DNA from 3 places in the Arthrobacter sp. MMS24-T111 genome. Region 1 is predicted to be linked to each of the others. Evidence: riboswitches for the same ligand, from Rfam matches in the RefSeq annotation. Region 1 holds a riboswitch; each other region holds the start of a gene.
What was found. A riboswitch is a leader RNA that binds a small molecule or an ion and turns the genes downstream of it on or off. The one in region 1 is predicted to bind thiamine pyrophosphate.
Positions count from the first base shown of each region.

Region 2: it holds a riboswitch for thiamine pyrophosphate, as region 1 does, so the genes downstream of both, ACX5I6_RS03220 (ECF transporter S component) here and thiD (bifunctional hydroxymethylpyrimidine kinase/phosphomethylpyrimidine kinase) in region 1, are expected to answer to the same signal.
Region 3: it holds a riboswitch for thiamine pyrophosphate, as region 1 does, so the genes downstream of both, thiO (glycine oxidase ThiO) here and thiD (bifunctional hydroxymethylpyrimidine kinase/phosphomethylpyrimidine kinase) in region 1, are expected to answer to the same signal.

Region 1 covers NZ_JBTZRO010000001.1:2,936,106-2,945,541, reverse strand. Annotated here, with positions in the region: gene nadD (nicotinate-nucleotide adenylyltransferase) at 1-406, opposite strand, end outside; gene ACX5I6_RS13800 (hypothetical protein) at 462-701, opposite strand; gene ACX5I6_RS13795 (glutamate-5-semialdehyde dehydrogenase) at 782-2,146, opposite strand; gene proB (glutamate 5-kinase) at 2,173-3,324, opposite strand; gene obgE (GTPase ObgE) at 3,314-4,903, opposite strand; partial or broken gene rpmA (50S ribosomal protein L27) at 5,021-5,285, opposite strand; gene rplU (50S ribosomal protein L21) at 5,347-5,655, opposite strand; gene thiD (bifunctional hydroxymethylpyrimidine kinase/phosphomethylpyrimidine kinase) at 5,920-7,440, opposite strand; TPP riboswitch at 7,448-7,545, opposite strand; gene ACX5I6_RS13765 (Rne/Rng family ribonuclease) at 7,574-9,436, opposite strand, start outside.
Region 2 covers NZ_JBTZRO010000001.1:702,212-711,647, forward strand. Annotated here, with positions in the region: gene ACX5I6_RS03195 (O-succinylhomoserine sulfhydrylase) at 1-37, shown strand, start outside; gene ACX5I6_RS03200 (glutamate--cysteine ligase 2) at 42-1,268, opposite strand; gene ACX5I6_RS03205 (UDP-N-acetylglucosamine 1-carboxyvinyltransferase) at 1,336-2,859, opposite strand; gene ACX5I6_RS03210 (energy-coupling factor transporter transmembrane component T family protein) at 2,966-3,766, opposite strand; gene ACX5I6_RS03215 (ABC transporter ATP-binding protein) at 3,763-5,310, opposite strand; gene ACX5I6_RS03220 (ECF transporter S component) at 5,310-5,933, opposite strand; TPP riboswitch at 6,001-6,140, opposite strand; gene ACX5I6_RS03225 (DUF4235 domain-containing protein) at 6,360-6,623, shown strand; gene mnhG (monovalent cation/H(+) antiporter subunit G) at 6,636-7,037, opposite strand; gene ACX5I6_RS03235 (monovalent cation/H+ antiporter complex subunit F) at 7,027-7,305, opposite strand; gene ACX5I6_RS03240 (Na+/H+ antiporter subunit E) at 7,302-7,847, opposite strand; partial or broken gene ACX5I6_RS03245 (Na+/H+ antiporter subunit D) at 7,844-9,436, opposite strand, start outside.
Region 3 covers NZ_JBTZRO010000001.1:2,492,617-2,502,052, forward strand. Annotated here, with positions in the region: gene ACX5I6_RS11765 (DEAD/DEAH box helicase) at 1-466, opposite strand, end outside; partial or broken gene ACX5I6_RS11770 (RNB domain-containing ribonuclease) at 757-2,261, opposite strand; gene thiE (thiamine phosphate synthase) at 2,292-2,984, opposite strand; TPP riboswitch at 3,012-3,131, shown strand; gene thiO (glycine oxidase ThiO) at 3,126-4,415, shown strand; gene thiS (sulfur carrier protein ThiS) at 4,412-4,648, shown strand; gene ACX5I6_RS11790 (thiazole synthase) at 4,653-5,465, shown strand; gene ACX5I6_RS11795 (hypothetical protein) at 5,529-5,831, opposite strand; gene ACX5I6_RS11800 (DUF3107 domain-containing protein) at 5,858-6,082, opposite strand; partial or broken gene ACX5I6_RS11805 (TetR/AcrR family transcriptional regulator) at 6,127-6,793, opposite strand; gene moeB (molybdopterin-synthase adenylyltransferase MoeB) at 6,878-8,077, shown strand; gene ACX5I6_RS11815 (glutamyl-tRNA reductase) at 8,261-9,436, opposite strand, start outside.

The sequences.
Region 1 (9,436 bases):
CCATCCCGTCCAGGACGTGTCCCGGGCGGGTGACTCCCACGAAGTGCGCCAGCGACCAGAGCTCGTCAATGTCCTTCCAGGACAGGATCTGCGCCAAGGCGTCAGCACCCGTGATGAAGAACAAGTCGGCATCCGGCCGCTGGGCCCGGAGGTCGCGCAGGGTGTCAATGGTGTAGGTGGGACCCGGCCGGTCCACGTCAACCCTGCTGACGGTGAAGCGCGGATTGGAGGCCGTAGCGATCACGGTCATCAGGTAACGGTGCTCAGGCTCGCTGACCTGTTTATGGGACTTTTGCCATGGCTGCCCGGTGGGCACGAAGACCACCTCATCGAGGTCGAATTCGGCCGCGACCTCGCTGGCCGCCACCAGGTGCCCATGGTGGATGGGATCGAATGTCCCGCCCATGACACCAAGCCGCAGCCTTCCTCGGGCACCATTGCGGTGCAGGTTGTGCGAAATGTTAGTGGCCCTGCCCGCGATCGTGCTTGTTGGGGTGCTGGCGGTGCGGATCCGCGTGCTCCTCGGTGGCCGTGTGCCGGTTGCCCAGGTTGTTGTAGGACCATGCAATGAACATGAGGACCACCAGGATGGCGAACATTGACACGCCGAAGACCCACGGCTCCGCCAGCAGCGGCGCCGGCTCCTCATGGGCTGCGTCGCCTGCCGCGGCGATGGACGTGACGATCTGCTGGAGCAGCATTTTCTCCCCTATGTTCAAGGATTTTCAGGCAGCGGAACCTTCCGCTGCTTTCTAAGGTTCTGGTCTATGTTACCGCGTTGCTACCCGCGGACCTGGCCTTCGCCCTGGACAATCCACTTCGTGGTGGTCAGCTCGGTCAGTCCCATCGGGCCGCGGGCGTGCAGCTTCTGGGTGGAGATCCCCACCTCGGCGCCCAGGCCCAGTTCGCCGCCGTCGGTAAAGCGTGTGGAGGCGTTGACGATGACCGCTGCGGAGTCCACCTCCGCAATGAACCGTTCAGCGTTTGCGAGGCTGTTGGTGAGAATCGCTTCGGTATGGCCCGTGGACCACGTGCGGATGTGCTGGACGGCGTCGTCGAGGCTGTCCACCATGGCCACCGCAAGGTCCAGGTCCATGTATTCCGTGGCCCAGTCTTCGTCCGTGGCCGGCTCCGCGTCGATCCCGGCGGGCAAGGCTGCACCGATCCGCTGGTCCACATGCAATCGGACCCCCGCGTTTCGAAGGGCCGTTGCGACGGCGGGCAGCACGGTCGCGCCGGAGTGGACCAGCAGGGTTTCGACGGTGTTGCAGACGCTGGGCCGCTGTGTCTTGGCGTTGAGCAGGATTTCCACCGCCATGGTCTCGTCCGCAGATTCGTCCAGGAAGATGTGGACGTTTCCCTCTCCCGTCTCGATGACCGGCACTGCGGAATTGGTCACCACTGTCTGGATAAGGTCGCGGCCGCCGCGGGGAATCAGTACATCCACCTTGCCGCGGGCCTTCATCAGGACGTTGGCGCCGGCGCGGCCGAACTGGTCCACGGTCTGGACGGCGTCGGCCGGCAGGCCCACGGATTCGAGGGCTTCGCGCAGGACCCGTACCAGGACCTGGTTGGTGGCTTCGGCTGCACTGCCGCCGCGCAGGATGACGGCGTTGCCGCTCTTGAGCGCCAGCCCGGCGATGTCCACGGTGACGTTGGGGCGTGCCTCGTAGATGGCTGCCACGACGCCCATGGGCACGTTGACCTGGCGGAGGCGCAGTCCGTTGGGGAGGGTCTGGCCGCGGACCACGTTGCCCACGGGGTCCGGGAGGTTGGCCAGGTTCTCAAGGGCCGCAACCAGGCCGTCAACACGGCTTTCGGTGAGGGTGAGCCGGTCCAGGAGCGCTTTGGAGGTGCCATTGTCCCGGCCGCGCCGGACGTCCATGGCATTGGCCGCCAGGATTGCCTGCACGTTCTCCTGCAGGGCCGCTCCCACTGCGCGGAGGCCGCGGTCCTTCCATGCCCGGTTGGCGGTGGCCATGCTGCGGGCGGCGTGACGGGAGCGGTCCGCGATGGCGTGGACTGCCGCTTCGACGTCTGCCGCGGCGGCCGGCCCCCCTGCCGCCTGTCCTGCCGCCGGGCCCGGCTGCGCGAGGTCAGCAGTGGTTCCGGTATCTACGGCAGCGTGGATCAGGGCTTCAGTCATAGTCCAAGTTTAGGCGAGCCGGCTGCTTAGACCAGCACCAGGTCATCTACATGAACAACTTCGCGGTCGTAACCGCTGCCGAGTTCCTCGCCCAGCTCCCTGGTGGAGCGCCCGAGCATGTGCGGCAGCTCCTGGGATGAGTAGTTCACCAGTCCCCGGGCAACTACGGTGCCGTCGGCACCGGCAAGTTCGACGGCGTCGCCCGCTTCAAAGTCGCCGTGCACGGCCGAGATGCCGGCCGGCAGCAAGGACGTGTGGTGGTGGCGCACTGCCCGCACCGCGCCGTCGTCCAGGACCAGGCGGCCCTGCACGGACGCGACATGGGCCAGCCAGAGGAGGCGGACGGGCTTGCGCGAGCCGTTCACGGAAAACCAGGTGCCGACGTCCTCGCCGTTCAGGGCGGCGGCAGCGTTGGGTGTGGATGTCACCAGCGCGTGGATTCCGGAACCTGCCGCCATGCTGGCCGCTTCCACCTTGGTCATCATTCCGCCGGTGCCCACTCCGGCCTTGCCTGCTTTCCCGATGGAAACGCCCTCAAGGTCCTGCGCTCCGGTAACCAGCGGGATGCGCTTGGCACCGTGGGCGGGCGGACCGTCGTAGAGGGCGTCGACGTCGGACAGCAGCACGAGCGCGTCGGCGCGCACCAGGTGTGCCACCAGGGCGGCGAGCCTGTCGTTGTCGCCGAAGCGGATCTCGTGGGTGGCCACGGTGTCGTTTTCATTCACGACGGGGACCACCCCGAGGTTGAGCAGCCGGTCCATGGCGCGGAGGGCGTTGGTGTGCTGGCTGCGCCGCATCAGGTCCTCGGCCGTGAGCAGGACCTGGCTGACAGTGACGCCATGGGCACCAAACGCCTGGGTGTACCGGGCCATCAGGAGGCCCTGGCCCACGCTGGCCGCCGCCTGCTGGGTGGCCAGGTCCCGGGGACGTTTTTCCAACCCCAGCGGGGCCAACCCCGCGGCGATGGCGCCGGAGGAGACCAGGATGATTTCGGCACCCGCGTTGCGCTTGGCGGCGAGGGCGTCGGCCAGCGCGGTGAGCGACTCCTCGGAAATGCCGCCCTTGATGCTGGTCAGTGAGGAAGACCCCACCTTGACCACGATGCGGCGGGCATCCGCCAGCAGGCTTCTGTCCACGGAGCCCGCAACGGGCGCCGTGTCCACGACCCTAGAGGTCATCGTCCGCTTCCATTCCACTGTCCTGTACGGGGCGGGCAGCACGGCGTCCGCTGACGGACTCGGTCCAAATACCGGCCTTGCGCTCGGCCTCGAGTTCGGCGCGGGCGGCAGCCTTGGCGTCGCGGCGTTCCTGCTGCTCCTCACGCTTCTGGCTGCGGGTGGGGCGGTCGCCGATATCGGCGAACCGGACGTCCGTGCCACGGGGTGAAGCCAGGAGTTCCGCGCCAGCCATCATGGTGGGCTCCCAGTCGAAGACGACGCCGTCGTCCTCGCCAATGACCACGGTATCCCCCGGCTTGGCGCCCTGCTTGAACAGCTCGGTTTCCACGCCCAGCTTGGCCAGCCGGTCGGCAAGGTAGCCAATCGCTTCCTCGTTGGTGAAGTCGGTCTGCTTGACCCAGCGCTCGGGCTTCTCGCCGAGGACGCGGAACAGCGGCTCCAGGTTCTTTTCCTCGCGGCGGATCTTGAACCCGGTTTCATTGACGGCGCGCGGCCGGAGCACGACGGGCTGGACCTTGGGAGGTTCGGCCGCGACGGCGTCGCGGGCGGCCTGGACGATTTCGGCCATGGCGAAGCCGAGCTGGCGCAGGCCCTCGTGGCTGGTGGCGGAAACCTCAAAGACGCGGTACCCGCGCGATTCCAGTTCCGGGCGCACGAATTCCGCCATGTCCTTGCCGTCCGGCAGGTCCACCTTGTTCAGTGCGACGAGGCGGGGGCGGTGGTTAAGGGGGACCACCTGGCCGTCGGAGCCTGCGTAGCTCATGTCCACCGCGTACTTTTCGAGTTCGCCTTCGATGATGGCGAGGTCCGAGAGCGGATCGCGGTCGGATTCGAGCGTGCCGCAGTCGAGCACATGCACCAGGGCGGCGCAGCGCTCAACGTGACGCAGGAAGTGGTGCCCCAGGCCTTTGCCTTCGCTGGCGCCTTCAATCAGGCCGGGGACATCGGCAATCGTGAAGCGGACATCGCCTGCCTGGACGACACCCAGGTTCGGGATCAGGGTGGTGAAGGGATAATCGGCGATCTTGGGCCGGGCGGCGGACATCGCGGCGATCAGGCTGGACTTGCCCGCGGACGGGAAGCCCACCAGGGCGATGTCTGCAATGGACTTCAGTTCCAGGACCACATCGCGGGAGTCGCCTTCGATTCCCAGCAGGGCAAACCCGGGAGCGCGGCGTTTCTGGGAGGACAGGGCGGCGTTGCCGAGTCCGCCAATACCGCCGGCGGCGGCCACGTATTCGGTGCCTTCACCCACGAGGTCGGCCAGGACGGTGCCGTCTTTGGACTTGACCACGGTACCGTCCGGAACGGGAAGCACCAGGGTTTCGCCGTTCTTGCCGCCGCGCCAGTCGCCCATACCGGGCCCGCCGTTGCTGGCGTGCCGGTGCGGCGCGTGGTGGTAGTCGAGGAGGGTGGTGGTCTGGTGGTCCACCCGGAGGATCACGTCGCCGCCGTTGCCGCCGTTGCCGCCGTCGGGCCCGCCAAGGGGCTTGAACTTCTCCCGGTGGACGGAAACGCATCCATGGCCGCCGGTTCCGCCGGATACGTGCAGTACTACCCGGTCTACAAAGCTGGCCACGTGGATCTCCTCAGAATGCTGTTTACGCGGCGCCCGGGGACGCCACAACGATTGTAATGCGGTTAAAGAACAGTGGAGCGGGCCCTCAGGCCCGCTCCACCGCTTCAAGACTTGTTGTTACTCTGCGGCTGCAGCAGCAACGATGTTGACCACGCGACGTCCGCGGCGGGTGCCGAATTCAACGGCGCCCGGGGTCAGTGCGAACAGGGTGTCGTCACCGCCACGGCCGACGCCGGCGCCCGGGTGGAAGTGGGTGCCGCGCTGGCGGACGATGATCTCGCCTGCGGAAACAACCTGGCCGCCGAAGCGCTTGACGCCGAGGTACTGTGCGTTGGAATCGCGACCGTTGCGAGTGGAGCTTCGCGCCCTTTTTATGTGCCATCTGAAATGCCTGCCTCTAAATTCTGGGGAATCTGTTGAAATGCCTGAACAGTAACCGGCGGTTACTTGATGCCGGTGATCTTGACCTTGGTCAGTTCCTGGCGGTGACCCTGGCGCTTCTTGTAGCCGGTCTTGTTCTTGAACTTCTGGATGACAATCTTAGGACCACGCAGGTCCTGGAGGATTTCAGCCGTAACAGTTACCTTGGCCAGGTCCTTGGCTGCGGAGGTGACCTTGTCACCGTCAACCAGGAGCAGTGCGGGCAGCTCAATGGTGCTGCCGGCTCCACCGGCGACGCGGTTCAGGGTAACGAAGTCTCCAACGGAAACCTTCTCTTGGCGGCCGCCTGCGCGGACAATCGCGTACACCACTTGGGAACTCACTTCTCTCGACGTTTATAACAAAATTTGCGTGCGGAACCGACTCAATAAAAGCCTGGTTTCTCGCTGTGCCTCAACGCCGTGGGGTCATAACCCAAGTGTTGGCGTAAGCACCGAAGATCCAGAATACGCTAAATCCGTCTCCAGCCGCAAATGAGGCTGGTTCCGGAGGGCCGGCTGTGATAGTAACCACAGCCTGGCATGCAGCGCCGCAACCGTGCGTATCCATTGTAGCCGGGGCGCCGCCGTTGGACGTCAGGAGTGAATGCGCGGCGCGTCGAAGAATTCCACTTCAAGCCGGCAGGACTGCTTGAACGCCGTCACCATGGCGGCCTGTTCATGGTCGGAGGCTTTCCGTCCGGCCGCGTCCACAATGGCGATGGCCTGCCGGGTGGCCTCGGCGAAGCCCTCGTCGGCATAGGTGCGGAGCCACGCAGCGTAGGCGTGCCCTTCCGGTTCGCCCGCCGCGAGGAACTGGGCGTGCAGTGTCCTGCCAACCTCGGCGTAGAGCCAGAAACAGGGCAGGACGGCGGCGGCAAGGACCGCATAGCTCACCGACGCCGAGACGGCTGTGAGGTGGTCAACGTAGGACTTGGTGACGGGCCCCAGGCCCGTCTGCCCAGGCCGGGTGCTGAGCCATGAGCGGTGCAGTTCCGATTCGACCTCCAGGCACTGCCGGGCCGAGCCTGCCCAGAACAGCTGCTCCGCCTCGGACGGGGCCAGGGCACTGGCCCGGGCCAGGACCCGGGAGTACCCGTTCAGGTACTGGGCGTCCTGGGCAAGATAGTAGGCAAAGTCCTTCTCGGCCAGTTCGCCGGAGACAAGGCCGTGGATGAAGTCCAGGGCGTAGATATCCGCCAGGTCCTGCCGGGCTTCGGCCCAGAGCCTGGCCGCGAAGCCGCCTTCCGGCAGGTGGGGCCGCACGTGGTGGAAGTGGTGCACGGGCCCGTTTCCTTGGCCGACCTCCAGCCGGCCGGACTCCTCAAGCGCTCCGGCCAGCCAGGGCTTGACCGTCCGCAGCGACGCTTCCCAGTCGCCCAGCCGGGCCTGGACCGTTGCCATGGCAGAGGACAGCGAACAACCCGTGCCGTGGCTGTTGCGGGTGTTGACACGGGTGCCGGGCACTTCCACGACGTCCCGGGCCAGCACACCGGCGGTGTTGACCAGCGCGTCCGGGCAGCCTTCGCCTGACAGGTGTCCTCCCTTGACCAGGACCGTGGCGCCGGTGGCATCCGCCAGGCGCCTGCCCTGGTCCAGCGCGGCTTCCCAGTCCCCCGCGGGCTCTTCGCCCACGAGCATGGCCAGTTCGGGCAGGTTGGGGGTGATGAGGTGGGCAACGGGCAGCAGGTCGCGGAGGGCGGCTTCGGCAGATTCCTTCAGCAGCCGGTCGCCGCTGGTGGCCACCATCACGGGGTCCAGGACCACGACGGCGGGACGCACCTTTTCGAGCCACTGCTGGACTGTGCGGATCACCGCTTCGTCGCCGAGCATGCCGATCTTGACGGCGTCGATGGTGATGTCGTCGCTGACGGCATCGAGCTGCTGGGCCAGGAACGCAGCAGGCGGGACGTGGACGGCCACAACGCCGCGGGTATTCTGCGCGGTGAGTGCCGTAATGGCGGCCATGCCATATCCGCCGTGCGCTGCAATGCTTTTCAGGTCCGCCTGGATTCCTGCTCCACCGGATGGATCCGAGCCCGCGATGGAGAGGACCCGTGGGATGTCGCGGCCGGCAGGGGTGCCGGTGGCGTCAGTGGAGGCAATTGGCAGGGGCATGGAGAGGGTCGAAGACAACAGACATCCCTTCGCCGGTACTAGCCGGACAGGTTCAACGGGTGTGGATCTCAGCCGGCCTTCTGCGCGGCACCCCGTGTCGGTTTCCCAGCCTAGCCGTTGGCGCGATGCCGGGCTAAAGGTGACAGCGGCCAGATGCAGGAAGTCCCCGCCCCGTGGACTGTTCCCCCTGTACTTTCGGGGGGAATGGTCCACGAGACGGGGACTTCACCTCTCGACGCCGTGGCTTGCCGGAATTTAGAGCTTCCGAAGCCGGGACGCCCACGCCGAGGATGATGGGTTCCTCAGAACGCTTCCCGGTATCAGGAACCTTCTGGTTCGCGGGCTCGGGGGCCTTGGCTGCGTGCGAGTGCCCGGTAGTGGCGGCTTGGACGTTCTCATGGTGCTGGACGGCGGTTTCGTTCGCGGCGCCCTGGGCTCGGCTGGCGGCCCGGTGGCGGCGCGGCCTGCGCTGCCTTGTCTGCTCCAGCGTGTGGTCGGAGTAGTCCTTTTCAGCCGGTGCTTCCGCGGCCCGCGCGGGGGCTTCGCCGCCCTGCGGCCGGGGCTCCTGTGCGGCCTGTTCCGTTGCCGGTTCAGCCGCTGCAGGATTTTCCGGAGCGTCCTCGACGGCGGAAACCGGCTGGCCGAGGTGCGCGAATGCTTCCGCGAGCCGGTCCAGCGTCAGGGCGGGCTTGGGCTGCTGCTCCTCCGCGTGCTCCACGAACGGAAGCGGGACTTTCTCGCCGCCGAACGTCAGGACCGCCGCGGGACGCCCGTGTGTATCGGCGTCGTGCTTTTCCCCGTCAGCTGCCGGTGCAGGCTGGACCGGTGCTTGCGGGTCCGGAGCCTGCCCTGCCGGCGCGTGCCGGGCAGCTGCCAGCTCGTCGTCGTGGAGGTGCGCCGCGTGGGCCGCCGCGGCGATGTTGGCCAGGGCAAGCCGGGTGGCTTCAGCCTTGGCGTGCCGCTCGGCGTCACTGGGATCCGGCTGCACAGTGTGCACGTGCACTGCCGGCGCCGGTACTGCCTCGGCCTGCTGGCCGCCGCGTCCACGGCGGCGCTTCCGCTCGGGGCGTGCACCGGGCTGGGCGGCATCGGTCCGCTGCCCGTGGGGACGGTGGGCCTCCCCGCGGGCTTCGGGACGGTTGTCGGCGCGCTGGACGTGGTGTTCGGCCGCCACAATGTTGGCCCTGCGGTGCTCCACGGGATCGTCGTGGGTCACGACGCCGCGTCCGGCACACGCCTCGCACTGCTCGCCGAAGACTTCCAGCAGGCCCGTGCCCATGCGCTTGCGGGTCATTTGGACCAGGCCCAGGGAGGTGACCTCGGCAACCTGGTGCTTGGTCCGGTCGCGGCCCAGGCACTCGACGAGGCGGCGCAGGACCAGGTCGCGGTTGGATTCGAGCACCATGTCGATGAAGTCGATCACGATGATACCGCCGATATCGCGCAGCCTCAGCTGGCGTACCACTTCCTCGGCAGCTTCGAGGTTGTTCTTGGTGACGGTTTCCTCGAGGTTGCCGCCGCTGCCGGTGAACTTTCCGGTGTTGACGTCCACCACGGTCATGGCTTCGGTGCGGTCGATCACCAGCGAGCCGCCGGAGGGCAGGAACACCTTGCGCTCGAGCGCCTTGTGGATCTGCTCATCGATCCGCCAGGCGGAGAAGATGTCCTGGTCCTTGGTCCACTTCTCGAGGCGTCCCACCAGGTCCGGGGCCACGTAGGTGACGTAGGCCTCGATGGTGTCCCAGGCTTCCTCGCCGGAGACGATCAGCTTGGAAAAGTCCTCGTTGAAGACGTCGCGGACCACCTTGATGGTCAGGTCAGGTTCGCCGTACAGCAGTTCGGGGGCAAGGACCTTGGTGGAGCTGGACTGGCTCTCGATGCCCTCCCACTGCGCGCGGAGGCGGTTGATGTCGTGCGTGAGCTCCTCTTCGGATGCCCCCTCGGCCGCGGTGCGGACAATGACACCGGCGTGTTCGGGGAGGCGGTCCTTGAGGAT
Region 2 (9,436 bases), 2.2 Mb from region 1:
CATCCGCGACCTGGAACAGGCGCTGAAGCAGATCTAAGGCGTCAGGCCTGGCGGACCCGCAGGAGTTCCGGAGTGTCTTCCACGTCGGAAAGATCCAGGGCGCCGCGCATGGTGACGTCAACGGCGTGCCGGACCACTGCCCCGAAACCCATATCCTCGGGAGGCGGTCCGGCCAGCGCCCTGTCGCGGGCCCGGCGCTGTTCGGCGGCCCCTGTCCCGCGGGCGATGATGTGCTCCACGCCCTGCCGGGCCAAGGCCAGTTCGCCCTGTTCCTGCAGGACAGGTGCCAGGTAGTCCACCAGGGAACGGGCTACGTCCGCGGCCGGGGCCGGGCGGAAGTTCCCGAAGTCCAGGAGCTCGCCGCTGAGTCCCGAACTGCTGGCCTGCCAGGAGGCCATCCGCAGCAGGACAGTGGGCACGGGCGCCGGGTCCACGCCCTCGCGCCATTCCCTGCCGGCTGATTCCACCAGGGCGCGGACCAGCACGGCGATCAAGGCTGCATCCTCGGCGCGGAGGCAGACATCGGCCACCCGCACCTCAACCGTCGGGTGGTTCCGGGAGAGCCGCGCGTCGAAATACAGCATCCCCTCATCGAGCATCACGCCGGTGTCCAGCAGCCGGGTGACCACCCTCCGGTACGCGGGGTACGTCCCGTAGATCGCGGCCGGACCGGACGTCGGCCACCGGTTCCAGGCCTGGGTGCGGTAGCTTTCGAAACCGGTGGGGACGCCGTTCCAGTACGGCGAGTTGGCGCTCAACGCCGTCAGGACCGCCAGCTTGTCGCGGATCCGGTCCAGGACCGCCACGCCCTCTTCCGGTGATTCGATGTAGGTGTGCACGTGGAATCCGCAGGTCAGCTGCTCCTGCGCCGTGAGGCCAAAGCGCTCCAGCATCCTGGCGTAGCGCGGGTCCGGCGTGGTGTGGCTGGTGGATGCCAGCGGCGACGTGGCCAGCGCAGCCACCCTGGCGCCGTGTTTGGCCGCCGCTTGGTTGGCCATGGCGCGGCCGGCCCTGATCTGCTCGAGCAGGGCCCCGGAATCCAGGCAGGGCTTGGTCTGCGTCTCGATCTGCTCAAGCTTCAGCTCGGCACTGAGGCCCATCTCGTCGTCGTGATCCGCCTGCTTCCCGGAGTGGTGGAGGTCCGGGTCCACCGGGAGATCGTCCGCGGCCACACGGTGGCCTGCGAGGAGGGCGTCCGCCAGGGCAAGCGGCTCCCCGGACTCCGGATCAACAATCAGGAGTTCTTCCTCGACGCCGAAAGTACGCATACGAACATTCTGCGTCAGGGACCGGAAATTCCGGGCGCCGCTGGTCATCATGACGAAGCATGAACGCCTAGTCCTGGAAGTACTCCACCTTGGCGCCGATGGTGTTCAGGCGCTCCGCCAGGTCCTCATAGCCGCGTTCAATCACGTAGATGTTGCGCAGCTCGGAGACGCCCCGCGCGGCGAGCATGGCCAGAAGCAGGCAGGCGGCGGGCCGGAGTGCCGGCGGGCAGCCCACTTCGGCGGCACGCCACTTGGTGGGTCCGTTGACGTAGATCCGGTGCGGGTCCAGCAGCTGCACCTGCGCACCGAGCCGGTTCAGCTCCGTCAGGTAGATGGCCCGGTTTTCGTAGACCCAGTCGTGGATCATCGTCTGCCCGTGGGCGTTCGCGGCGATCACGGCAAAGAAGGGGAGGTTGTCGATGTTCAGCCCGGGGAACGGCATGGGGTGGATCTTGTCCTCGGGGGCGCGCAGCTCCGACGGCTTGGTGGTCACGTCCACCAGCCTGGTGCGGCCGTTGCGGGCCATGTATTCGCCGGAGATTTCGAGCTTCTGCCCCATCTGGCCCAGGGTGGCCAACTCGATTTCCATGAATTCGATGGGTACCCGGCGGACCGTGACCTCGGAGTTGGTGACGATGCCGGCCGTAATCAGGCTCATTGCCTCGATGGGGTCCTCGGACGGGAAATACTCGATCTCGGCGTCGATCACGGGCCGGCCGGTGATCCGCAGCGTGGTGGTTCCCACGCCATCGATGGCCACCCCGAGCATCTGCAGGTAAAAGCACAGGTCCTGCACCATGTAGTTGGGGCTGGCGTTGCGGATCACGGTTGTTCCCGGCCGGTGGGCCGCCGCCATGATCGCATTCTCGGTAACGGTGTCCCCCCGTTCGGTGAGGACAAACGAACGGTCCCGGGTGTCCGCGGGAGGCGCCTGGACCGTGTAGAAACCTGCGGTGGCTTCCACCGAGAGCCCGAATTCGCGCAGCGCCTGCATGTGGGGTTCCACCGTGCGGGTCCCGAGGTCGCAGCCGCCGGCGTAGGGCAGCCGGTACTCCCGTGACTCGTCCAGGAGGGGGCCCAGCAGCATGATGACGCTGCGGGTGCGCCGGGCCGCGTCCACGTCCATCCCTTCCAGGTCCAGGACGGCCGGGCGGCGCAGGCGGAGATCCGTGTCGTTGAGCCAGGTGCATTCCACGCCGATGCTGGTCAGCACTTCGACGATACGGTTGACTTCTTCGATCCGGGCCAGGCGGCGCAACACGGTGGTGCCCCGGTTGATCAGGCTGGCGCACAGCAGCGCCACGCCGGCGTTCTTGCTGCTGTTGACGTCCACCGCACCGGAGAGGGTACGGCCGCCCTCCACCCGCAGGTGCGTCATCCTGGGTTTACCCACGTTGACGATGCTCCGGTCGAAGATGTTCTCCAGCCGCTGGATCATCTTGAGGCTGAGGTTCTGCTTGCCTTGTTCCATCCGGGCGACGGCGCTCTGGCTGGTTCCGAGTTCGGAAGCCAACTGGCCCTGGGTCCAGCCCTTCTCGGTCCGGGCGTTCCTCAACATGGCGGCGACGTGGCCGGCGGTCTCCTGAGTCATGACGAAAATATATCATAAATGAGATAGCAGGCCGGAGCGCGGCCATCCGGGTGTTTATATGGGGTAACCTACCCGCTACATGCGATAGTACCGCCAGGTAACCCCGTTAGCTGCCCAACCACACCATGTTCCAACGGCCCGCGGCAAGCGCCGCACCAAGGGCACAGCCGGCGATCAGGACGCCGCCGCCCACCACCCACAGGTCCAGGACGCTGAACGTTGATTCCCGGGCCCAGGTCCGCTGAGCGCCGCCGAAACCCCGCGCTTCCATGGTCACGGCAAGCCTCGACGCACGGCGGATCGCCTGCACCAGGAGCCCGAAACTCTGCCCCAGGGTCGCCTTTACCCGCTGGACCACGTTGCCGCGCGACCCCACGCCGCGGGCACGCCGGGCCATGCCGATGGTCTGCCATTCCTCGGCCATGAGCCCCACCAGGCGCATCGCCGCCAGCGTTCCCAGGACGAACCGGTGCGGCAGGCGCGCCTTCTGTGCCAGCGCATCGGCAAGGTCCGTCGGATCGGTACAGCTCATCAGGAGCACCGCCGGAAGGGCGATCGCGAAGCCCCGCAGCAGGAAGCCGATGCCCAGCTGGAGGGAGCCTTCGCTCATGGTCCAGATGCCGGCGTCGAGCAGGATCCTCCCGCTGTCCGGCGCCAGGATGGAGGTGCTCCAGCCGCCGATGGCGGCGGCGAGGATCAGCGGCCAGCCCCGCTGCCAGAGCAGGGACGCGGTGAGGCCGGCCAGGGGAAACAGCATCAACTCGAAGACCAGGGCCACGGACGCGGACACCCAGTCGATGGACAGTGCCAGGACCGCGGTGATCAGCACGACAGCGGCAAATTTGCTCAGCGGGTTGGCCCGGGCAAGGAGGGCGCGGTTGCCGTCCAGGGTCAGCTGCTGCCTCATGGCGCCACCGGTTCCGCAGCGGCCAGCCGCAGCTCGGCCCCGCCCAAAGCCTGGGTGAATTCGGCGTCGTGGGTCACGGACACCACGGCCGTGCCGGCGTCCAGGAGTTCGGACAGGAACGAGGCCAGCTCTGCCCAGGTGTTGGCGTCCTGCCCGAACGTCGGCTCGTCCAGGACCAGCACCTGCGGGCTGGCGGCCAGGACCGTGGCCACGGACAGCCGCCGCTTCTCCCCGCCGGACAATGTGTAGGGATTGGCGTCCACCAGCCGGGTGAGCCGCAGCCGCTCAAGCAGCTCCTCCACCCGGTCCTCGCCGTGGCCCAGGTGCCGCGGCCCGAACAGCAGCTCGTCCAACACCTTGCCCGTCACGAACTGGTGCTCCGGTTCCTGGAACACGGTGCCCACCCGTGAGATCAACTGCTCGGCCTTCCACGCGTAGGGGTCGATCCCGGCACCGCGGCTAAGGTCCACCGTGGCGGACACCTTTCCGGCCACCGGTTCAAGGAGCCCGGCAAGGGTCAGTGCGAACGTTGATTTCCCGGCGCCGTTCGGGCCGGTGACGGCCAGCGCCTGGCCGGCCCTGACCTGCGCGGCAACACCCTCCTGGACAGGAACCGGCGGGATTTTCCGGAAGCCTTTGCGGCGGGGACGCTCGCGGGAGACGGCCAGGTCTTCGGCTGCCAGCAGGAGGTTGCCGGTTCCGGCGGCAGGGTTGCCGGACCGGCGGCGGGTGGCCGGCACATACCCCGGCACCCAGACTCCGGCTGCCGTCAGCATGGCCCGGGCCTCGCCGAGCACGCGGTCCGGAGGTCCGTCCAGGAGCACGGCGGGATCCGAGGCGGAGCCCGGCTGCAGGACCACGATCCGGTCCACCAGGTCCTTCCAGACGGAAACCCGGTGCTCCACCACCACCAGGGTGGCACCGGTCTTGTCCAGGCAGCGTGCCACGGCGTCACGGACCTCCAGGACGCCGTCCGGGTCGAGGTTGGCGGTGGGCTCATCCAGCAAGATCAGCCCGGGGCGCATCGCCAGGATGCCCGCCAGCGCCAGACGCTGTTTCTGCCCGCCGGAGAGGGCCGACGTCGGGTGGTCCAGCGGGAGGTGGGAGAGTCCGACGTCGGCAAGCGCCTCGTGCACGCGCGCCCAGATGGCGTCGCGGGGCACGGCAAGGTTCTCGGCGCCGAAGGCGACGTCATCCCCCACCCGGGAGAGGACCACCTGGGTCTCCGGGTCCTGCTGCATGAGGCCGGACCGGCCTCGACGCTCGCGGGGTGGAGCGCCGTCGACCAGCAACGAACCGGACTCGTCCGCGTCGCCGGCCTCGCCGTCGTCGTTAATGTCGCCCAGGACCCCGGCGAGGGCATGCAGGAGCGTCGATTTCCCGGCACCCGAGGGACCGAGCAGGAGTACCCGCTCTCCGGGGCGGATATCCAGGTCGAGGGCGTGGACTGCAGGTTTGGCCCTGCCGGCATGCCGCCAGCCCCAGCCACGGGCCGTAATGGCGGCAGGGCGCACGCCTCCTGCGGCGTCCTGGGAGGGCGCCATCAGGAGAAGACTGGCTCCGTTGCAGCCTTGCGGGACGCGAAAGAGCTCAGCACGCCGGTGCGGGCCAGTCCGCGGGTGGCCAGCCAGGACAATGCGCCCGCCAGCACGGCGCCGGACACCGTGGTCAGGACTATGTAGGCGAGCTTGTCCGCCCCGGAGTAGGCAATGTTCCAGCCCCAGGGTGCGAATGAGTCATTCAGGCCGCAGAAGAAGCCCGCGGCCGCCCCCGCCAAGAGGGAGACGGGCAGGTTGAACTTGCGGTAGACGAAAACCGCGAAGATGATTTCCGCGCCCAACCCCTGGATGAAACCGGAGAAAAGGACTGAGGCGCCATACTGGGAACCCATCAGGAGCTCGCCCGTTGCGGCCACGGTTTCGCAGAACAGGGCGGCTCCGGGTTTGCGGATGATGAGCATTCCCAGCACGCCGGGAATCATCCAGCCGCCGGCCAGGATCCCGGTCAGGGGCGGGTAGGCGGCGTTCATGGGGGCCGACAGGGCGGCGGCGCCCTGGTCCCAGGCCCAGAAAATGACTCCGCCGGCGATGGCCACCAGGGCCGCCACCACGATGTCGACGACGCGCCAGGACTTACTGGTGGTCTTCTTGATTGCAGCAGTACTCATGTGATCCTCCTGGGTAACAGGAGGGGAAAGTGGCTCCGGCTGGCGGACCGTTACCGGTCCGGCCGGACACTTTGAGAACTCGACTCCCTTGCGCCGGTACTAACCGGATCAGGTTCGAGGGTCTGCGGCTGTCCCGCACTCTCAGCGCCCACCTGCGGTTCCCGGCATGGCCGGTTGTCCGACGGCGGCGCTCCCCTGTCGTTTTTAGATGTTGATGTTCGCGTGTAAATACTGCCCGGTTCGGGCGTGGTCAAGTTTACACCTGGCGGGGGCTGGGCGGCGGCCATGACGGCTGTTGCACCGGATGTGACCGCGGACCGCCGTCAGCGGGCCGGAGAGGATGCCGGCCATGCCCTTGCCCGGACCAGTCCGGGTGTACGGCTAGGCTGGAGGCAGTCCGTTTTCCGCCCGCAAGGAGTACTAGGAATGAACCTCTTCATCAAGCTGCTCGGTACCGGGGTGAGCCTGGGCGCAGGCCTGGTCGGCACCAAGCTCGTCAACACCATCTGGGAAAAGACCACCGGGCAGAAGCCGCCCAGCGGCAAGGGCGAGGACGTGCCCACCAGCCTGCGGTCGGCATTGACCTTCGCACTGATCTCCGCCTCCGTCAGCGCCACCATCCAGGTCCTGGCCAACCGGGGCACCCAGCGCGCCATCACCCGCTTCGCCAAGACGCAGGACATCGTCTAGCTGCTGGCGTTTTTAGCCGTCGTCGCGGTTGTCCGTCCGGGCAGCCTCGGCGGCGGCTTTTTGCACTACGGCCTCGAGTTCATCGGCGGCGAGCAGCTCCCGGTGCAGGTGCTTGGTGCGGTAGCCGGCCCGGCCCACCATGTGCGCGGACACCGGCACCGTGAGCAGCTGGAAGATCCAGGCCACCACCAGGACCGGCCACACCCACCAGGTGCGCATCTGCAGCCCAATCGCTGCCAGCAGCAGGAACAAGCCCAGGACCTGCGGCTTGGTGGCGGCGTGCATGCGGCTCATCAGGTCCGGGAAACGGAGCAGCCCGATTGCGGCGCCCAGGGACAGGAGCGCGCCCGCCACCATGAACACCGCGGAGGCAAGGTCGATCCACGCGTCCGCGCCGGAAAAGTCAGGATTCATGGGGGTTCACCCTCCGGTCGGCGACGAACCGGGCCACCGTGACCGACCCGATGAACCCGATGATGGAGATGGCCACCACCAGCATCAGGTTGTTCAGGTGCCGGTTCACGGCCATGTCCACGCACAGGGCCCCGCCCAGGATGGCGAGCAGGACATCGGCCGCAAGGACCCGGTCCAGCAGCGAAGGGCCGCGGGCAATCCTGATGATGGCCCCGCCCGCGGCGAGGGAGAAGATGACGGCCGTGACCGCCAGGACAACGGGCATCATGCGGACGCCTCCATTCGGACGGCTTCAAGTTCTTCGGCGGAACCCATGATGCGGATCAGGCCTGCTTCGATGGACCGGACCTCGTTCCGCAGGCCCTCGATGTCCTGCTTCGAGGTGATGTTCAGTGCGTGCAGGTACAGGGTGGAGGCCGGGCGGTCTACCTCCACCACCAGGGAGCCGGGAATCAGGGAGATCACGTGACCGGTGGCCGTGACGATCAGGTCCTGGTGGCTCCGGAGCTTCACCGCGACGACGGCGTTGGTCACCTTGGGTCCGCGGACGGTGGCCAGGTACAGGACCTGGCCGCTGGCGACCACCACTTTCGCCAGGAAGGCAAAGGCAAAGGGCACGGCGTACAGGATGTTGAACCGGCCGCTGAGTTCCACCGGCGGAAGGTAGAACAGCCTGGCAACGCCCACCGCCAGCAGGGCGCCGAAGAGCAGGTTCCCGGGGCTGAAGTCCTGCCAGAGGGCACCCCACACGATCACCAGCCAGACCAGGAGGGGAAGCTCCTGGCGCAGCGAAATCCGTTTGCGGCTCATCGTCCTCCTCCCGTCACGGTGGCCGGGACGGCGGTATTGCTGCCGAGGACCGACTGGATGTACGGGGCCCGGTCGAGCATGTCCCGCGCAGCCTGGTCGGAGAGACCGAACAGCGGCCCGGCGAACACGGTCAGGGCGACGCCGAGCACCACCAGGCCAAGGGTTGATCCCACCATGGTGCGCGGAAGGAGCGTGACCGTGTTGAGTTTGGCGCCCGGCCCGGCGGCGCGCCCGGAGGGTCCGGCCAACAGCACAGGGTCCGGATGTTCGGCGTCCTCCGGCTTCCGCCAGAACGCACGGTTCCATACGCGGGCGATGGCCAGCAGCGTCAGCAGGCTGGTCAGCACCCCTCCGATCACCAGCGCGTAGGCCAGCGGGGTTCCCAGCTCAATGCCGGCCTGCAGCAGCCCCACCTTGCCGAGGAACCCGGAGAACGGGGGGATGCCGGCCAGGTTCATACCGGGGATGAAGAACAGCATTGCCAGCAGGGGCGACAGCTTGGCCAGCCCGCCGAGCCGGTCAACCGAGGAGCTTGCCGCCGCGGCGTTCGATCAGGCCGGTCACCAGGAACAGGCTGGTCTGGATGGTGATGTGGTGCGCCACGTAGAAGACCGCCGCTGCCAGGCCTGCCACGGAGGACATGGCCAGGCCGAACACCATGTACCCGATGTGGCTGACCAGGGTGAACGAGAGCAGACGCTTGATGTCGCTTTGCGCCAGCGCACCAAGGATGCCCACCACCATGGTCAGCAGTGCCACCACCATCAGTGGCGTGTTCAGGGTGTCGCCGGGGAACAGCAGCGTTTCGGTCCTGACCATGGCGTACACGCCCACCTTGGTCAACAGGCCGGCGAACACGGCGGTGACGGGTGCCGGCGCCGTGGGGTAGGAGTCGGGGAGCCAGAAGGACAGCGGGAAGACGGCGGCCTTGATGCCGAACGCCACCAGCAGCATGACGTGCAGCAGGGTCCTGGTGCCTTGGTCCAGGTCGCCCAGCTTGAGGGCGAGGTCGGCCATGTTCACTGTCCCGGTTGCCCCGTACACCATGGCGATGGCGATCAGGAAGAGCACGGAGGACACCACGGACACCACCACGTAGGTGACGCCGGCGCGGATCCGGGGCCCGGTGCCGCCCAGGGTCATGAGCACGTAGCTTGCGGTCAGCAGGATCTCGAAGCCGACGTAGAGGTTGAAGAGGTCCCCGGAGAGGAACGCGTTGGACACCCCTGCCACCAGGATCAGGTAGGTGGGGTGGAAGATCGAGACCGGGGCGTCTTCGTCGCCGTCGGCCATGCCCTGCCCCGTGGCGTACACCAGCACGGCGAGGCTCACGGCCGAGGAGACCACCAGCATCAGCGAGGAGAATTGGTCCACCACCATGACGATGCCCCAGGGCGGCAGCCAGCCCCCGATGGTCACCGCGGCGGTTCCGCTGTTCCAGGCGGACGCCAACAGGAGGCATTCCAGGGCCAAGGTGAGCGACAACAGTCCGATGCTGACCGCCCGCTGGGCCCGGGAATGCCGGATCAGGAGGAAGGTCAGTGCGGCCCCCAGGATGGGAAGGACGACGGCGAGCGGGGCCAGGCTGG
Region 3 (9,436 bases), 440 kb from region 1:
CGTAGGCACGGCCACCGTAGATGGTGGTGATCCTGGCGTTGCGCTTGCGGGAGGCCGTCTGGAGGTCGTTGGCCACCTGCACCGCCAACTCGCGGGTGGGGACGATGACCAGGGCCTGCGGGGCGCCCGGGACGGCCAAATTGGCGTAGCCGGGGTCGTCCTGTCCGATGACCCGCTGCAGAGCCGGGATGCCGAAGCCCAGGGTCTTGCCGGTGCCGGTCTTGGCCTGGCCAATGATGTCGTGGCCTGCCAGTGCCACCGGCAGGGTCATGGCCTGGATGGGGAAGGGGTGCGTGATCCCGGCGTCGGCCAGGGATTCGACGATGTCCGCGCGGACGTTGTAGTCGGCAAAAGACTTCTCCGCGATCTCGTGCGGCGTCTCGTCCGAAATGATGGTCTCTTCCGGCTCGATGGTCTCGGTGCCGGACGCATCGGTCAGGAGCTGGTGGGTATGCAATTCACTCACGGGGAGTTTCCTTATTCATTTGGGCAATGGCGCTGCCTGCTCAACGGGCCGGCCAGTCCTGGCCGTTCCGGAGCACGCTCGGGCGCGCAAGCTAATCCAGTGGAAGCCGATCGCGGGCTATCTAATGCTGGCACTGGTGACCAACGGGCAAATCTCAAGATCGCGTAGGGGCGGGCTTGTTGGTTTCAAATCAAGGAAATCAACGACCGGGCATCCAGTTCTACCTTCCCAGTCTAGCCGTACAGGGGCGAAATCCCCGTGTTGCCCGTTCCTGCCGCGTCCGCCGGGCCCTATGGAACCAGCTCGAAGTGGACCTGCCGGGTGGTGATGTCGGAGGACAGCAGCCGGACGCGCACCTTGGTACCGGAGGTCAGCTCGCCGGCGCAGCGTGCCGTGACCGCCGGTTCGGCGATCTGGATGATCCCGGAGCTGCCGTTCCCGTTGCCGTTTTTCGCGGACGCGTTGCAGTTCCCGTTCTTGGCCGATCCGTTGCCGTTCCCGTTCTGGGGTTTGGACCCGGAAATCACGATCGCGTCGAATTCCTGGCCGATGTGGTTCAGCAGCAATGCCGCCTCCACCGTGTCCAGCGCCATCCGCTCCATCCGCGACGCCAGCTGGTCGGAACCGGCCATGATTCCCGGCAGCAGCGGCAGCGCCTCCCGTACCCAGCCCGGAACGTCACCGCCGTTGCTGAGGGCCTCGCAGATCACCAGCACGAAGCGGTCCACCAGCCGGCGCAGCGGGGCGGTGGTGTGGGCGTAGGCGGCGCCGATGGCGGACTGGATGCCGTCGTCCGGGACTGTCCCGTCAAACGCTGTATAGGACGCGCCCCGGAACAGCATCCCGGCCGAATGCATGATGGCCAGCTGGCGGGGATCGGTGGGGTCCAGCGACCGCAGGTACTCGCCGTAGCTGACTTCGCCGTCCCACGGCCTGCCCAGCACCTCGGTCTGCAGCCGGAAATGCCTCAGCGACCGCTCATCCGGGGCAGGCATGGTGCGCAGGATGCCCACCTTGCCTTCCAGCATGAGCTGGGCGGCCGCCATCCCCGTCATCAGCGAAATCTGCGCGTTCCAGTCCTCCACGGGAAGCTGCGGGGCGGCGTCGATCCGGTAGCCGCCGTCGGGCAACTGAACGATCTCCTGCTCCGGCATGTTGAGGCTGGCGCCCCCGCGCGCCCGCTCCAGCGCCACCCGTTTCAGCCCCACTTCCCGGAGCAGTTCCAGCACGGGGGAGCGGTGCCGGCGTCGAGGGCGGCCTGTGCACCTTTGTAGCTGAGCTTGTCGCGGCTGCGGATCCGCGCCCGCCTGACGCCGACGGACATCACCGCTGCGTCGGCGTCGAGCGTGAACTCCCAGACGAAAGCCGAACACTCCTGGCCCGGCAGCAGGCTCCCGGCCCCTTCGCTGATGACCTCCGGGTGAAGCGGGATCCGGCCGTCGGGGGCGTAGAACGTCTGTCCGCGGCGCCGGGTCTCAGCATCCAACGGACCACCCGGTGCAACAAAGGCAGGAACGTCGGCGATCGCGTAGAGCACCCGGTAGCCGCTCCCGTCCGGCTCGATGAACACGGCTTGGTCCAGGTCGGTGGACGAGGCGGGGTCGATGGTCACGAACGCGACGGCGGTCAGGTCATAGGACGGCAGCTTCAGGGCCGCCACGGCGGCGCGGGCGTCCTCCACTGCCGCTGCCGGATAAGGCCCCGGCAGTTCGAGTTCTGCCCGCAACGCACCCAGTGCCTCTTCCAGTGCGTTCCGATGGTCGCGGACATTGGGAGCCAACCGATGATGTGACACAAAAGTCAGCGTAACTCCAAGTCCTGGGTTTTACGCAGGCCCGGGGCCGGCAGCGTCCAGCGCGTCGAGCAGGGAGGCTGCAGCGGCCGCGGGATCCGCCGCCTCGGTGATGGCACGGACCACCACGATCCTTCGTGCACCTGCCTCCGCCACCTGGTGCACATTCCCGTGGTCGATGCCCCCGATGGCAAACCACGGCACCGGGCTGGGTACCTCCGCGGCGGCCTTGGCGGCGTACTTCACCAGGGCAAGCCCGACGGCGGTCCGGCCGGGTTTGGTGGGCGTGGCCCAGACAGGTCCCACGCAGAAGTAGTCCAGGTGGGAAGGCCCGGCAGCGGCGGAGAGGGCGGCATCCACCTGGTCCGGGCTGTGGCTGGACAGCCCGATGGCCGCATTACCGTTGACCAGCGTCCGGGCCGCAGCCAACGGGAGGTCCTTTTGGCCGATGTGGAACACCGGTGCGCCGGACAGCACCGCGATGTCGGCCCGGTCGTTGACGGCCCACAGCCGCCCGTGACGCACCGCCGCCTCCTTCAAGACCGCCAGCAGGTCCAGTTCCTCGGCGGCCTCGATGCTCTTGTCGCGCAACTGGATGATGTCCACGCCCCCGGCGAACGCGGCATCCACGAACCGGGCAAAGTCGCCGCGGTCCCGGCGCGCATCCGTGCAGAGGTACAGTCTGGCCGCCCCGAGGGCAGGAAAGGAGGAGGGGGACATATTCATGCCTGCCAGCCTAGTTCCTCTAAACTGGGCTGGTACTGCGGGAGCCCGCGGCAGCTGTCACAAAGCGCCGGGCTGAGAGGGCTTTGGAGCCGACCGCTTGACCTGATCCGGCTAATACCGGCGTAGGGAAGGAACCGCACCATGACCAGCACCAGGAACTGCCGGCCCGGGCCTGGCGATGACGCCATCCGGGCCGACGTCGCCGTCATCGGCGCGGGGGTGGTGGGACACGGAATCGCCTGGGAGATCCAGCGCTCCGGCCGTTCCGTCGCGCTCATCGATGACGCGCCCGGCGCCGGCGCCAGCTGGGCCGCTGCCGGCATGCTGGCCCCCGTCAGCGAGCTGCACTACCAGGAAGAGGACCTCCTGGAGCTCATGCTCGACGCATCCTCCCGCTGGCCCGGCTTCGCTGCCGGCGTCGCCGCCGCAGCCGGAACCGGGACCGGTTACTTGACGACACCCACCCTCGCGGTCGGTGTGGACGCTGCCGACCGGCGGGCGCTGATGGACCTGCGCGCAGTGCAGCAGGCCAGCGGCCTGGAGGTGGCACCGTTGACCGTGCGTGAAGCCCGCAGCCGCGAACCCTTGCTGAGCCCGGGGATCTCATGCGCGCTGGACACCCCGGCCGACCACCAGGTGGACCCGAGGAAGCTGATAGCGTCAGTGCGCCTGGCGCTCGCCGCAGCGGCACGGGAAACCCCGACGTTGGCGGTTGCCGGTGCCACGGAAGGTTTTGCCGTCCCGGAGCGGGCGGCCGGACTGCTGTGGAAGGACGGGACGGTGGCCGGCGTCCGCCTTGGGAGCGGCAGCATGGTCCTGGCGAGGGAAACGGTCGTGGCCAACGGCCTGCACGCGGCGTCCCTTGACGGCTTGCCCCACGGCCTTGACCTGCCGCTGCGGCCGGTGCACGGGGACATCCTCCGGCTTTCCGTGCCGCAGCACCTGCGCCCGCTGGTGACGGCCACGGTGCGCGGGGTGGTCCACGGGATCCCGGTGTACATCGTCCCCCGGGAGGATGGCACGGTGGTCATCGGCGCCTCCCAGCGGGAGGACGCGCTTTCCGACGCCGTGAGCGCCGGCAGCGTGTACCAACTGCTCCGTGACGCCCAGGCACTGGTTCCCGCTGTCGCCGAACTTGAACTGCTGGAATGCACCGCCCGGGCGCGCCCCGGGACCCCCGACAATGCACCCTTGCTGGGCCGGGTTGCGGCGTCCTTGGGATCCGGGGGCCGAGCGGACGGGCACGTGCCGGGGCTGATCATCGCGACCGGTTTCTTCCGGCACGGGGTGCTGCTCACGCCCTCCGCCGCCGCCATCTGCACAACACTGCTGGACGGGGCCGTCGATCCCCGCTGGGCGCCGTTCAGCCCGGACCGCTTTTCCGGGTCGGCCGTGGCCGTCCCCAGCCCCCACATGAAGGAGACAGCGTGAATATCACCCTCAACGGAAACCCGCACTCGGTGGCCGACGGCGCTTCCATCACCACGCTCGTCAGCCAGGTCACCGGGCGGCCGCTGGCCCCCAACGGCCAGGCGACGGACGGCAGGAAATTGGGCGTCGCCGTCGCCCACAACGCCCAGGTGGTGCCGCGCAGCCAGTGGTTCGGTACCGCGCTCGCCGACGGCGACGACATCGAACTCGTTACCGCAGTACAAGGAGGCTGACACCATGACCGAAACCGGCACCATCAACACCGCAAGCCAAGCCGCAGGGGACACCCTGGTGATCGACGGCGTCGCCCTGGGATCCCGGCTCATCATGGGCACCGGCGGTGCGCCCAGCTTGGACGGACTGGGCGCCGCGCTCCTGGCCTCCGGCACGGCACTGACCACGGTGGCCATGCGGCGCTACTCACCAGCGGAAACCGGCTCGCTGTTCCAGCTGCTGGTGGACCACGGGATCAAAGTCCTGCCCAACACCGCCGGCTGCTTCACCGCCCGGGACGCTGTCCTTACCGCGGAACTGGCCCGGGAAGCCCTCGAAACCGACTGGGTGAAGCTGGAAGTCATCGCCGACGAACAGACCCTGCTGCCGGACGCCGTGGAACTCGTTGAGGCCACCGAGCAACTGGTCAACCGCGGCTTCAAGGTCTTTGCCTACACCAACGACGACCCCGTGCTGGCGCTGCGGCTGGAAAATCTTGGTGCCACCGCCGTCATGCCGCTCGGCGCACCGATCGGCACCGGTCTGGGCATCCTGAACCCGCACAACATCGAACTCATCGTCTCCCGGGCCTCGGTCCCCGTGGTCCTGGACGCGGGCATCGGTACGGCCTCCGACGCCGCCCTGGCCATGGAGCTGGGCTGCGACGCCGTCCTGCTGGCGACGGCCGTGACGCGGGCGCAGAATCCGGCGCTGATGGGCGAAGCTTTCAAGCACGCCGTGATTTCCGGCAGGTTGGCGAGGGCCGCCGGACGCATCCCGCGCCGGGAACACGCCCTGGCCTCATCGGCGATGGAGGGCCGGGCCGAGTTCCTCTAGCAGTTAATAAGGCTGTGGCCACCACCCGGACGGGTGGTGGCCACAGCCTTACTCAGGGTCGGTTCAGCTCCGCAGGACCGCGTTCAGCCGTTCCGTGTCATGGCGTGTCCGGGTGCGGCCCAGGTAGACGACGGCGGCAACGGCCGCAGCGATGCCCAGGACGATGGGCAGGACCCAGGGGAGCCACGTCAAACCCGGAAGATAGCCGAAACCTGCCGTCATGAGGATGATCCACGCCATCGCCGCGACGCCCACGGCGATCCCGGCGGGCACGCCCGCGCCGTACCTGGAATGGCGTTTGTCATTGGCCCAGACGATAAACCCGGCGGCGAGCGTGGCCAGCACCACGATGGTCAGCGACAGCATGGATCTCCTTGGAACGTGCGGTCAGCCTAGAACTGGCCGAAACCTACGCGGCGGACCTCTTCAGCGCCGATTTCCACATAGGCCAGCGCGCTGCCGGGAACAATGATCAGGCGTCCCTTGTCATCCTTCAGGCGCAACTGGGTGCCGTCGTTGATGGCTTCACCAACAGTCTTGGCCACCGTCTCAGCATCCTGGTCTGATTCGAGCACGATCTCGCGGCCAACGTTTTGAACGCCGATCTTAATTTCCAAGGGGGCCTCCCAGCCTGGTTCGTCGATGATGTCTTATTTGTAGTCTAGGACTCTTTGGGGAAGCGAGAGATTCCGCGCCAAGCTAAACGGTAGATGAGGTCGCTGGCCACGTTGAGGTCCAGGTTGCCGTCCGTTTCCAGCCAATACCGGGCGCTGACCTGCGCCATCCCGGCAAGGCCGCGGCCCAGGAAGCTCCGCCTCCAGGTGGGGGAGCTTGGTGTCCTCGGCAATGACCCGGGCGATGGCGTCGGCGAAGGTCCGATTGAAGGTCTCCAGCCTGGAGCTGACATCCGGATCGTTAATCAGGTCCGATTCGAACACCAGACGGTGCGCCTGGTCGTCGTTGGCGATGAAGTGGAAGTAGGCGCGCATGACGGCCTGCACGCGCTCGTCGTTGTCCGTGGTGGAGTTCAACGCCCCCAGCATCAGCTCTGTCAGCGACGTCAGATGGCTTTCCAGCAAGGCCAGGTAAAGCTCACGCTTGGACGGGAAGTGCTGGTACAGGACGGGCTTGCTCACGTGGGCAGTCTCTGCAATTTCGTCCATCGCGGCCCCGTGGTAGCCGTTCGCAACGAAGACTTCCTGGGCGGCTGCAAGCAACTGCGCACGGCGCTCGTCCCGGGGCAGCCTGGCGGACCGCTGGCCTGCGGGGCGGGAGGGAGTTTGCGGTTCGGCCGCGGGCGGGCGGTCAGCCCGTGCTTCAGGGACCACAGTTGGCCTTCTTTCCATTGCAGTTACATTCACTTTACTGCGGGGTAATATGACCCGGCGGTATCCCGGGGCATACATTGAAGTATGGCTTCGACGTTCACCGCAAATGTTTCAACCCCTTCGCTGGATCCGCTGGTGGAACCGGCGGCCGCCCTGACGTCCGCCGAGGTGGAACGCTACTCCCGGCACCTGATCATTCCCGAGATCGGCGCACTGGGGCAGCGGCGGCTCAAGAACGCCAAAGTGCTGGTCATCGGAGCCGGAGGCCTCGGTTCACCAGCGCTGCTATACCTTGCCGCGGCAGGGGTGGGCACGCTGGGCATCATCGACGACGACGTGGTGGACCTGAGCAACCTGCAGCGCCAGGTCATCCATGGCGTGCAGGATGTGGGACGGCCCAAGATCGAGTCGGCCCGCGACGCCATCGCCGCCCTGAACCCGCTGGTGGACGTCCGGCTCCACAACGTGCGCCTGGATTCGGGTAACGCCCTCGAACTGTTTGCGGACTACGACCTGATCCTGGACGGCGCTGACAACTTCGCCACCAGGTACCTGGTGAACGATGCCGCCGCCATCCTGGGCAAACCCTACGTCTGGGGCTCCATCTTCCGTTTCGACGGACAGGTGAGTGTCTTCTGGGAGAAGCACGGCCCCACGTACCGGGACCTCTATCCCGAGGCCCCTCCCGCCGGTTCCGTGCCGTCCTGCGGCGAAGGCGGCGTCTTCGGCATGTTGTGCGCGGCGGTGGGCTCGCTGATGGTCACCGAGGCAGTGAAACTGATTACCGGCGTCGGGCGCTCCCTGCTGGGCCGCGTGGCGCTGTTCGATGCCCTCGGCGGCAGCTGGCGGGAGATCCGGGTCTCCAAGGACCCCGCGGCGGAACCCATCACCGAACTCACGGACTATGAGGCGTTTTGCGGGATTGCCCCGGAGTCCACCACGGACACGGAACACACCATCACCGCCACCCAGCTGGCCACCATGCTCGCGTCGCGGAAAGCCGGGCTCAAGGACTTCGAACTGGTGGACGTCCGGGAAGCCGGCGAGTACGACATCGTCCGGATCGACGGAGCCAAGCTCATTCCGCAGGGACGGATCCTGGCAGGGGAGGCGTGGGGCGAACTCCCGCAGGACCGGGACATCGTGTTCCACTGCAAGGCCGGGACGCGATCGGCAAACGTCCTCGCGGCAGCCCGCCAGGCAGGCTACCAGCGGGTCAGCCACCTCGACGGCGGCATCCTGGCCTGGGTGCGCGAGGTGGAACCCGACAAGCCGGTCTACTGACGGAAACGCCCGCTCACCTTTGACATCAATTTCCCCAACGCCCGCTCACCTTTGACAGCTTGCAAACCAACGCCCGCTCACTTTCTTGAAGGAAGTGAGCGGGCGTTGCCTCAAATGTGGCAGGAAGTGAGCGCGCGTTGCGTCAAATGTGGCAGGAAGTGAGCGGGCGTTGCCGCCGGGACGTCAGGCGGTTTCGCGGCCTGTGTGGTCCACCGGGCATTCGGGCTCCGCGGCTGCGGCCGCCGGCGCGACACCCGGCTGCTCGACGGTGATGCCGTAGAGGGCTTCCAGGGCGGCCACGTAGTCATCCTGCTGCCCGTTGGCGGCAAGTTCGCGGGCGCGCACGGTGGGGACGTGCAGCAGCTGCTTGACCATCCGGCGGAGCGCGAATTCGACTTCTTCCGCGGCGGCGGTGCAGCCGTGGCGGGCCCGGACCTTTTCCATCTCCGCGTCCAGCACGTTCATGGTGTGCCGGCGCAGGGCGACAATGGCGGAGTCCACCGAGCGGGCTTCGCGCTCCTGTTCGAACGCCTTGGCGGCGCCGTTGACGATGCCGCTTGCCTGGGTCAGCGATTCGGCCTGCTCCTGCGGGGCAGCGAGGCGCACCGATTCCAGGGTGAGCAGCTCGACGCCGTCCAGTTCGCCGACGGCGGGGTCGAAGTCGTGCGTGAGGGCAAGGTCGATGGCGATCAACGGCTGTGCGGAATCCGCGCGGACCTGGGCCAGTTCATCGGCTTCCACCCGGGTGTCCGAACCGCTGCAGCCAATCATGACGTCAGCCGCAGCAACCGCCGGACGGAGGGATTCGACGTCCAGTGCCGTGCCGCCGCGTGTTGCCACGAATCCTTCGGCCCGCCCCGAAGACGAGTAGACGCTGATGTCCGTGCAGCCGCGTTCGCGGAGGAGGGCCATGGTGGCGCCTGCGTAAGCACCGGTTCCGAAGAGCACTACCTTCTTGGCGGACCAGTCGGGACTTTCGGAGAGGTCGGTGGCAAGGTCCAGCGCCACCGAGACAATGGAGAGGCCGCGGGAACCCAAAGCAGTCTGGGCACCGACGTCCTTGGCGGTCTTGGACGCGGCCTGGAACAGCCGGACCAGTCCGGCGCTGGCCGTGCCCTCATGCTGGGCGGTAATCAGTGCCCGCCGTACCTGCCCGGCGATTTCGCGTTCACCGACGACGGCGGAATCAAGTCCGGCGCTCACGGCGAAAAGGTGCTGGGTCACCTCCGGCCCGGTGCGGGTATTGAACGAACGCGAGACCAGGGGTTCAGACAGGCCGCTGGCCTCGCTGATGCGGGCGACGAGGGCGGCGCGGGCAGCCTCGACGTCGGCAGCGTTGGGGGCTTCACCGTAGATTTC